Regions from separate parts of the Beijerinckia indica subsp. indica ATCC 9039 genome, predicted to be linked through region 1. Evidence: riboswitches for the same ligand, from Rfam matches in the RefSeq annotation. Region 1 holds a riboswitch; the other holds the start of a gene.
What was found. A riboswitch is a leader RNA that binds a small molecule or an ion and turns the genes downstream of it on or off. The one in region 1 is predicted to bind thiamine pyrophosphate.

Region 1 (4,498 bases):
TCGAAAGGCAAGGCCACTCATCGTGGTGGAAGGTGTCGCCATGTCGCGTGGCTCCATGGGATGCGACCGATAAGCGAGACGTCCCGCCTCGACGGCAAGGGCAAAGGCACGCGCCATGGCGACTGGATCACCCGCTTTGGCAATGGCCGTGTTGAGCAGGATCGCGTCATAGCCCATTTCCATCGCCGACGCCGCATGGGAAGGCGCGCCGATACCGGCATCAACGATCAAGGGCACATTGGGGAAATGTCCGCGCAAGGAGCGCAAAGCATAGGGATTATTAAGCCCACGGCCGGAGCCGATCGGCGCGGCCCAGGGCATCAAAACCTCGCAGCCCGCGCCCAGCAGTTTCTCGGCCACGACGAGATCATCGGTCGTATAGGGAAAGACCTGAAAACCATCCCGCGAGAGAATGCCCGCGGCCTCGACGAGACCAAAGACATCCGGCTGCAAGGTATCGTCTTCACCAATGACTTCGAGCTTGATCCAGGATGTCTCAAACACTTCGCGGGCCATTTGCGCGGTCGTAACCGCTTCCTTCACCGTGCGGCAGCCAGCGGTATTCGGCAGCACGCGCAGCCCTTGTTCGCGGATGAGTGTCCAGAAATGCTCGCCCGCGCGGCTCGCTCCCGACTCCCGCCGCAAGGAAACCGTGACGACCTCCGTGCCGGAGACCTCCAAGGCCTGACTGAGCACGGCCGGCGAGGGATATTGCGCCGTTCCAACGAACAGCCGCGAGGCGAGCGAAACGCCATAGACGGAAAAAGGCTCCGTTTCCTTGCCATCGCTCATGATATGATCCTCCCAATCGTCCGTCTTGATTAGCCGCCTTGGCGCGGCATGAGGATTTCCACGCTATCCCCTTCTTGCAACGATGTCGTCGCGCGCTGATCCCGGCGCACGAAATTCTGGTTCACCGCCGTCGCGACCAGGGTTTCCACAAAATCGAGCTCGTTCAGCAAGGTGTCCAGCGTTGCCGCTGTCACCTCAAGCTCTTTGCCGTTCACGCGGATCTGCATCCATGACCTCCGGAAAAGAAGCGCCTTCAAGAACCATGCGCCTGATCCTGCGCGCCACGGGGGGCGCCAGAAGAAAACCATGCCGATAAAGACCATTGGCCCGAACGACATGACCCTCAACCCGCAGGCGTGGCAGATTATTGGGAAAGGCCGGACGCAAACCGGCCCCGGTTTCGATGATTTCCGCCTCTCCAAAGGCCGGATGCACGGTCATGGCCGCGCTCAGAAGTTCAACCATGGAACGGGCCGTGATCCGCCCCTCTTCCTCGTTTTCGATCGAGGTGGCGCCGATCATGAAACGGCCGTCGCCGCGCGGCACGATATAGACCGGAAAACGCGGATGCAGAAGCCGGATGGGCCTTGCGAGTCTGATATCCCCCGTCCGCAGAACCAGCATTTCGCCCTTGACCCCGCGCAAATCGGGCAAGGCATCCCGCCCGGCAAGGCCACGGCAATCGATGATCCAGTCAGCACCCGCTTCGGACAGGTCTTCGGCTTCGGTGCCGTAACGCAAAATGACATTGGGCGCTGCCGCCAATCGCTCACCCAAGGCCGCCGTGGCTTGGCGTGGATCAAGATGGGCTTCTTCGGGAAAGAAAAGCGCCTCGCCAAAACGCCCTTCGAGATCAGGCTCGAGCGCGGCGAGCGCCGCGCCGTCCATCCGTTCATAATGGCTGGTAAGGCGAGAGAAACGGGCAAGTTCCGGCCGGTCGCGTGGCGGGGCAAGGACTAGGCTTCCTTGACGCGTCGCCACCGGTACATCTTCGGTCCAGAACCGCAGTGCCTCGAGCCCCATAGTGCCGACAATGGGTTCGGCGCTTTCGACCTCGCACCAGGGCGCGATCATGCCGCCAGCGAGGAAAGAACAGCCCTTGCCGGGGCCATCACGCTGTTCGACGACTTCGACATCCGCCCCGTGGGAGGCAAATTCGAAAGCCGTCGTCAATCCCATGATTCCGGCGCCGATAATGCGAATCCGCATAGTCTCGTCCTCTCAAAGCAGAAAAGGCGAGCGGCCGGCAAAGAAATAGAAATGAAGATGATAGAACATTTCGATCGCCCTCCCTCCGCCAGCGTGAACTGGATCAGGTTCAAAGGGTCGCCGGGCGCCTTATGGGCATGCCAGCCTCTCAGCCCCCTGCCGGGGCTCCCCTGGTCTGTCGCGAAAGCTGATCCAATCTCTTGCCTCTATTCGGAATTGCCCCGAATGCGCGGATCTCGATCAACCCTTCGTCCCGTGGATTTAAGCACAGGCGCTTCCAGACGCAAGCCCTAGATGGCCTGTCCTAGAGCAGATGCGATGTTTCGCATCTGCTCCCCCTTAAAAAGTGAGAGCGGGGTCAATGACTTCTTATCGCGAAGCGATTCGGCCTAAACTCATCCCGCTCTTAGCGGCAGACCTCATGTCGCATGAGTTTCCAGCGAGGACCGATGAAGGCAAACTCACGAAAGTCACACCATGGCGACCATGATCGCGGAAAAGCGATCTGCTAGATCGTTCAAGAGGCCTCTGCCCTTGAGTCGAAAATCACGTCGAAAATCACGAAGTCGAACATCATGAAACTGCTCTACAGTTCAACGTCGCCCTATGCCCGTAAAGTGAGAATCACGGCCTTTGAAACGGGATTGCACGATCGGATCGAACTGGTCCCGATTGACACGACCAACCCCGCCAGCGGTTTGTCGGCCCACAATCCCCTGTCCAAGATCCCTGTGCTGGAAACCGAATTCGGCCCCCTCTACGACAGCCCCGTGATCTGCGAATATCTCGATAGCCTCCACGATGGCCCAAAGCTCTTTCCAGCCGCTGGCAGTGCTCGTTGGAACGCCCTGCGCTGGCAAGCCCTGGCCGACGGCCTCCTCGATGCCGCTCTACTGATCCGACATGAGTCAATCCGGCCGGTGGAGTATCAATTCGAGCCTTACATCGAAAAGCAGAAGGGCAAAATTCTAGGCGCGCTCGACGCCATGGAAAAAGGCGCCGCAGATCTCGAAGGCCGGCTGACAATCGGCACGATCACCGCCGCCTGCGCGCTCGGCTATCTCGATCTGCGTTTTACCGATCTCGCCTGGCGGGAGAGCTACCCCAATCTGGCGAAATGGCACAAGGCCTTTGCCGCCCGCTCTTCGTATGTCGATACACTCGCCAAAGCGTGAGTGCGCCTATGAAGGGCGCATAAGCACGAGTATGCGCCCTTCGTAGCTTCTGATTGAAAGGGACGTCAGGAATTTATGATTCCTGGTGCCAGAATCGATAATTTTATCAACTTCTCAAGTCAGCCAAAACCCGACTCTTCCGAACCGATTTCATTGCTTTTAAGCGGATATTCTGCCCGACTGGCTAATTTGACCCGAAGGCGACCTCGGCGTCTCGAACTCGACTCGTTTTTGAGTCTGCAAGCTCGTAGAAGTAGATGTACCGATAGGCAATCGGTGTATAAGTCGTTGGGAGCAGCAGCAGTTCACCAGAGGCTAGCCTGGTCGCCGATAGGCAGCGTTTGTCGCGTGCTCATTGCGTAAACACGTAGCTAGGTTGAGTCGAGTCAGCGATTATTCAAAGTTAAACAAGGCTTTTTAAAGCGCTTCGGTTGAGGAGGCGGCGTGATTAACGCAGTTCAGATATGGAATCCCGATGATTGGGAGGTATTCGCGCTCAGCTTATTACAGTGCCGACACGGAGCCCTGAAAGTGCACAAAATCCCTGCAGCCCACAAAGGTGACTTTGGCATCGATTATTACTGCACAGACCAGGCTGTCGCCTACCAATGTTATGCTGTGCAGGAGCCTATTGACATCGCCACGCGAGCTGATCGCCAGAAAAGGAAAATCACTACTGATCTCGCTAAAATCGTCTCGAAGGCGGCCGAGGTTTCGCAGCTATTCCTTGGCTATCCCATTAAACATTGGATCCTCTTGACACCGCTGCATGACAGTAAGGACGTCAACCTCCATTGCTCGAAGAAGACCCAGGAGTTCCGCAAGCAGAAGCTGGCACATCTCGACGCCAACTTTGAAATTGCCATCCACGACCAGAATTCTTTCCCCAGTAGCGCCGTGGCGGCCGGCATGTCTGCATTGGCGATGGTAATGCTGAACGTTCCCCGCCCGACCGATGAGGAGATGAACCAGTGGCAGGCCGCATCACCTGACCTCCTCGCCAACGCCACCCACAAGCTTATGAAGCGTACCGGCTCCGATAGGGTTAAGGGAGCCGTAGCGGAGGCCGTGAGATCCTTTCTAGAAGGCAATGCGATCCTTGATGCACTACGCTCAGGCTCACCCGATATGTATGAGAAGGTTATGGCTGCAGTAGCCAGTCGATCTCGTCGTTTAAGTTTTGCCGGGCCTCAAGGCGGTCCTGGACCAAGCGCAATCTTGAACACTGAAATCGACAGCCTGATCACTGCGATCAAGGCGGCAGCACCTAATATCTCAGACGACAACGCCAATCAGATTGCGTTCGGCACGGTATCCGATTG
Region 2 (4,498 bases), 1.8 Mb from region 1:
CAGGGTTGTTTGGTGAAACGCCCAGCGGCCGGCGTCTGATCATCAAGGAAGGGGCCTGGGGCTTCCGCTTCGATTTTTTCGAAGGCGGCAATGATCGCATCCTGCAAGGATTCGAACCAGGGCTTTGCCTTGGCCTTGCAGGCCTCAAGGATGGATGGCGTCATCTTGCGAATTCTCTCCAGAAAGGGCGCGAGGTGGCGCTGGCCGGCAAACAAAAAGGGACGAGGCCGACCGTTTCGCCTTCGGAACTATCATGTCGGTTGCGGACTGAAAACCCGGGGAAGGGGGCTTTCACCGGGACCGATTGGCGCGGTGGGCGGGACGGATTGGGGGTGGGATAAAGCACCCCTCCTTCGGGGAGTGTCTCAGTTTGAATTTTGGCTAGGGGTGGAAAGATGACTTCCCCTTTATGCCGGAATTATCAGAAAGCGGAGTCTCGTAGGGTTTCGAAAACCTGAGCCTCATCTGGTGCACATCGGCCATGGAAGATTGCGGGCCATGGAAGATTGCGCCGCTTACGCGGGCAGGAGAGCGACTGCACGATAGCTGTCGATCAAGCTGTCGTAGAGCGCGATATCCGAGCGGCTCCGCGCAATGAGTTGCGCGCCAGCGACGGCGGCGAAGATGGCGCGTGCTCTCTGTTCACTTTCCCCGTCACTGACTAGGGCCGCAGCGGATAGGAGCCTGCTCAGCCACGCCACGTTGACATCAGCAAAGGCCTGGACCTCCTGCTTCACCGCTTCGGGCAGGTCATCATATTCGGCAGCCATGAAGCTGCACAGGCACATGCGATTCCCCGTCGCGAGTGCCTTGCGAAACACCTCTGGATATCGGCGCAGGCAGCGGACCGGATCCGAGGTTTCGGCTAACATGGACTCAAGAGCAGACGCTGTGTCCTCCCAATAGCGCCTCGCCACCGCTGCGCCGAGATCGGCCTTGCTTGGGAAGTGGTAGTAGATGCTCGCAGCCTTGATGCCTACCTCGTCCGCGAGATCGCGGAAATTCAAGCCGGCGTAGCCATGCGCCTGTGCCGTCCGTTTGGCCGCCGCCAGTATAGCTTCCCGAGAGCTTGAACTCATTGCACGCCTCACTGCCTCGCCATCGATTGCCTACCAAGTGACAGATAGACGTTGACCGCCTCAATTTAAAGCCCTATGTGTGATATCTACCAATTGGCAGGTAGAGGTGCGCTATGAGTTCCGACATCACCCCATTCGATGTAATCAAGCTGCCTAGGATGAAGATTTACGATTTTCCCACGGGCCCTTATCCGGCGCGTGTGCGTATCGCTTTGGCCGAGAAAAACCTGCAATCGCGCGTCCGGTTTGAGATGGTCGATCTTTACAAAGGTGAGCACAAGAAGCCCGCGTTCATCGCCACCAAGAATTACTCCGGCACGCTGCCGGTGCTCGAACTCGATGATGGGACCCTGATTGCCGAGTGCACGGCCATTACCGAATATCTCGACGCCCTCGATGGCGCTCCGACTCTCACTGGCAGGACACCGCGCGAAAAAGGCCTGATCCATATGATGAGCAAGCGCGCCGAGTTGGAGTTGCTCGACGCCATCAGTGTTTATTTCCACCACGCCACACCAGGGCTTGGACCTGACGTCGAGATTTATCAGAACGCCGAGTGGGGGCTTCGTCAGCGCGACAAAGCCGTGAGGGGGATGCACTATTTCGATGGCGTTCTGAGAACACAGCCATTCGTGGCCGGTGAGATCTTCTCGATGGCCGACATCACGGTCATCGGCGGTTTGATCTTTGCGGAGATTGTGAAGCTGCCGGTGCCTGCGGAGTGCGAGGCGCTTCAAGCTTGGTACGCAAGGATGCAGGAGCGCCCCAGCGTCAAGAACCGGGTGACGATGTCAGAACCGGCCACGTAGCGTGAACAATCGATCGGCTTGATCGGGCGCGACGGCGACAGGCCGCCGCCGCGCTGAATATCCGCTTCCAGGATGATCCGATGCGGGCACCAGCATCCGATCAGGCTCGAAACGCGAAATTCAAACTGAGACGCTACCCTCCTTCGGTACGGCTTGCTCTTTATCCGTGATGTGTCTACCTTACCCCATTGCCAAGGGGTGCTGTCTTCTTGAAGGGGACGGCTGAGATCACACCCGTTGAACCTGAATCTGGGTAATGCCAGCGCAGGGAAAGGCTTTGGGCTTCCATCGGCCATTCCGATCCGCCCGCCCGCCTCTGCCGACATCATCGATAAGCCTCGCTCTCGAGCCGAACGCGGAGCGAGCCGAAGAGTGAGTGGAGGAAACCGGCTCATGAACATTCAGCACAAACGCTCAAGTCTCGTTCCCGAGACTGTGACCTGCGGCCCTCTGCCGGGATCGCGCAAGGTCTATCACCATCCTCAGAGCCATCCCGAACTCAGCGTGCCGTTCCGCGAGATCGCGCTCGATCCGGCGTCTGGCGAGCCGCCGGTGCGCGTCTATGATGCCTCTGGTCCCTATTCGGAAGAGAATTTCAAGCCCGATCTCGCCAAGGGCCTGCCGCGCACCCGCGCCGTCTGGCTCGAAAAACGCGCGGGCCATGAGTCCTATGCCGGACGTGCCGTCAAGCCGGAAGACAATGGCTCCGTTTCGGCCGACCGCTTGGTGCCGCCCTGCCCGGCCAATGCCGCGCCCTTGCGCGGGCGCACCGGTGCCTTGGTGACGCAATATGAATTCGCCAAGGCTGGCATCATTACGGAAGAAATGATCTACGCCGCCGCGCGCGAAAATCTCGGCCGCGAACAGGCCGTGGAGGGAGCCGCCGCCCGGCTCAAGGATGGCGAAAGCTTTGGCGCCTCGATCCCCGAATTCGTGACACCGGAATTCGTGCGCGACGAGATCGCGCGGGGCCGTGCGATCATTCCCGCCAATATCAATCATCCCGAACTCGAGCCGATGGTCATCGGCCGCAATTTTCTCGTGAAGGTCAATGCCAATATCGGCAATTCGGCTGTGACCTCTTCCGTTGCGGAAGAAGTCGAAAAGCTCGTCTGGGCGATCCGCTGGGGCGCCGACACGGTCATGGACCTTTCGACCGGCCGCAACATTCACAATATCCGCGACTGGATCATGCGCAATGCGCCGGTGCCGATCGGCACCGTGCCGATCTATCAGGCGCTCGAAAAGGTCGACGGCGATCCGATCAAACTGACCTGGGAAATTTTCCGCGACACTTTGATCGAACAAGCCGAGCAGGGCGTCGATTATTTCACGATCCATGCAGGTGTCCGGCTGGCCCATGTGCCGCTGACCGCCAAGCGCACCACGGGCATCGTCTCGCGCGGTGGCTCGATCATGGCGCGCTGGTGCCTCGCGCATCACAAGGAAAGCTTCCTCTACGAGCATTTCGACGAGATTTGCGACATCATGCGCGCCTATGATGTCTCGTTCTCGCTGGGCGATGGCCTGCGGCCCGGCTCGATTGCCGATGCCAATGATGCGGCGCAATTCGCCGAACTCGAAACGCTGGGCGAATTGACCAAGATCGCCTGGGCCAAAGGCTGTCAGGTCATGATCGAAGGCCCCGGCCATGTGCCGATCCATAAGATCAAGATCAATATGGAAAAGCAGCTCAAGGAATGCGATGAGGCGCCCTTCTATACGCTTGGGCCGCTAACGACCGATATTGCGCCTGGCTATGATCACATCACCTCCGGCATTGGTGCGGCGATGATCGGCTGGTTCGGCTGCGCCATGCTCTGCTATGTGACGCCGAAGGAGCATTTGGGTCTGCCCGACCGCGACGATGTGAAAGTGGGCGTGATCACCTATCGCATCGCGGCCCATGCGGGCGATCTCGCCAAGGGCCATCCGGCGGCTCAGATCCGCGATGATGCCGTCTCGCGGGCGCGGTTCGATTTCCGCTGGCAGGATCAGTTCAATCTCGGCCTCGATCCGGAAACGGCGGCGCATTTCCACGATGAGACCCTGCCGAAGGACGCCCATAAGGTCGCCCATTTCTGCTCCATGTGCGGACCGCAATTCTGCTCGATGAAGATCACCCAGGATCTGCGTGTGGAAGCCGCCGCCATGGCGGAAGAGGAAGCCAAGCGCGAACAGGGCATGGCCGAAAAGAGTGCCGAATTTTTGGAGAAGGGCGGCAAGCTTTACGTATAACCATCCGCGCTTTAATGTGGAATGGTCCGGGGCATATTCAGCGCCCGGATGTCGCGGCCGCGATATCATCAAGCTTTGAATAGGGGAGCCGGTGTACGTTTGTGCATCGGCTTTTTTCGTAGCGACGTGCGGTGTTGGCGTTGATGAACCGCCGAGCAATTCTGTAATGGGAGCAAGACGGATTTTAACCGGAACGGATGAGGCCCCGTTCACCCTGTATATTGCAAGAAAGAAGAGGCTTTCAGTTCCAGGCTTGCGCGGAATTCTGGTATTTCCAGTGAATGCGCCCTATATGCTGAGCTGTAGGCTCAGAGGGAGAGTTATGGCTACACAAGAGATAGCTTTACTTTGGGTTCCTGAAGGACTGGAACC

Region 2: linked by a shared signal. The riboswitch ahead of thiC (phosphomethylpyrimidine synthase ThiC) and the one ahead of BIND_RS10950 (FAD-dependent oxidoreductase) in region 1 are both predicted to bind thiamine pyrophosphate.

What each region holds. Positions count from the first base shown of each region.
Region 1 is NC_010581.1:2,471,236-2,475,733, forward strand. Features, by position in the region: gene BIND_RS10940 (thiazole synthase) at 1-792, opposite strand, end outside; gene thiS (sulfur carrier protein ThiS) at 822-1,019, opposite strand; gene BIND_RS10950 (FAD-dependent oxidoreductase) at 988-2,001, opposite strand; TPP riboswitch at 2,065-2,183, opposite strand; gene BIND_RS10955 (glutathione S-transferase family protein) at 2,577-3,176, shown strand; gene BIND_RS10960 (hypothetical protein) at 3,621-4,498, shown strand, end outside.
Region 2 is NC_010581.1:63,215-67,712, forward strand. Features, by position in the region: gene hemF (oxygen-dependent coproporphyrinogen oxidase) at 1-164, opposite strand, end outside; gene BIND_RS00305 (TetR/AcrR family transcriptional regulator) at 516-1,079, opposite strand; gene BIND_RS00310 (glutathione S-transferase) at 1,238-1,888, shown strand; TPP riboswitch at 2,073-2,177, shown strand; gene thiC (phosphomethylpyrimidine synthase ThiC) at 2,282-4,126, shown strand; gene BIND_RS00320 (hypothetical protein) at 4,218-4,498, shown strand, end outside.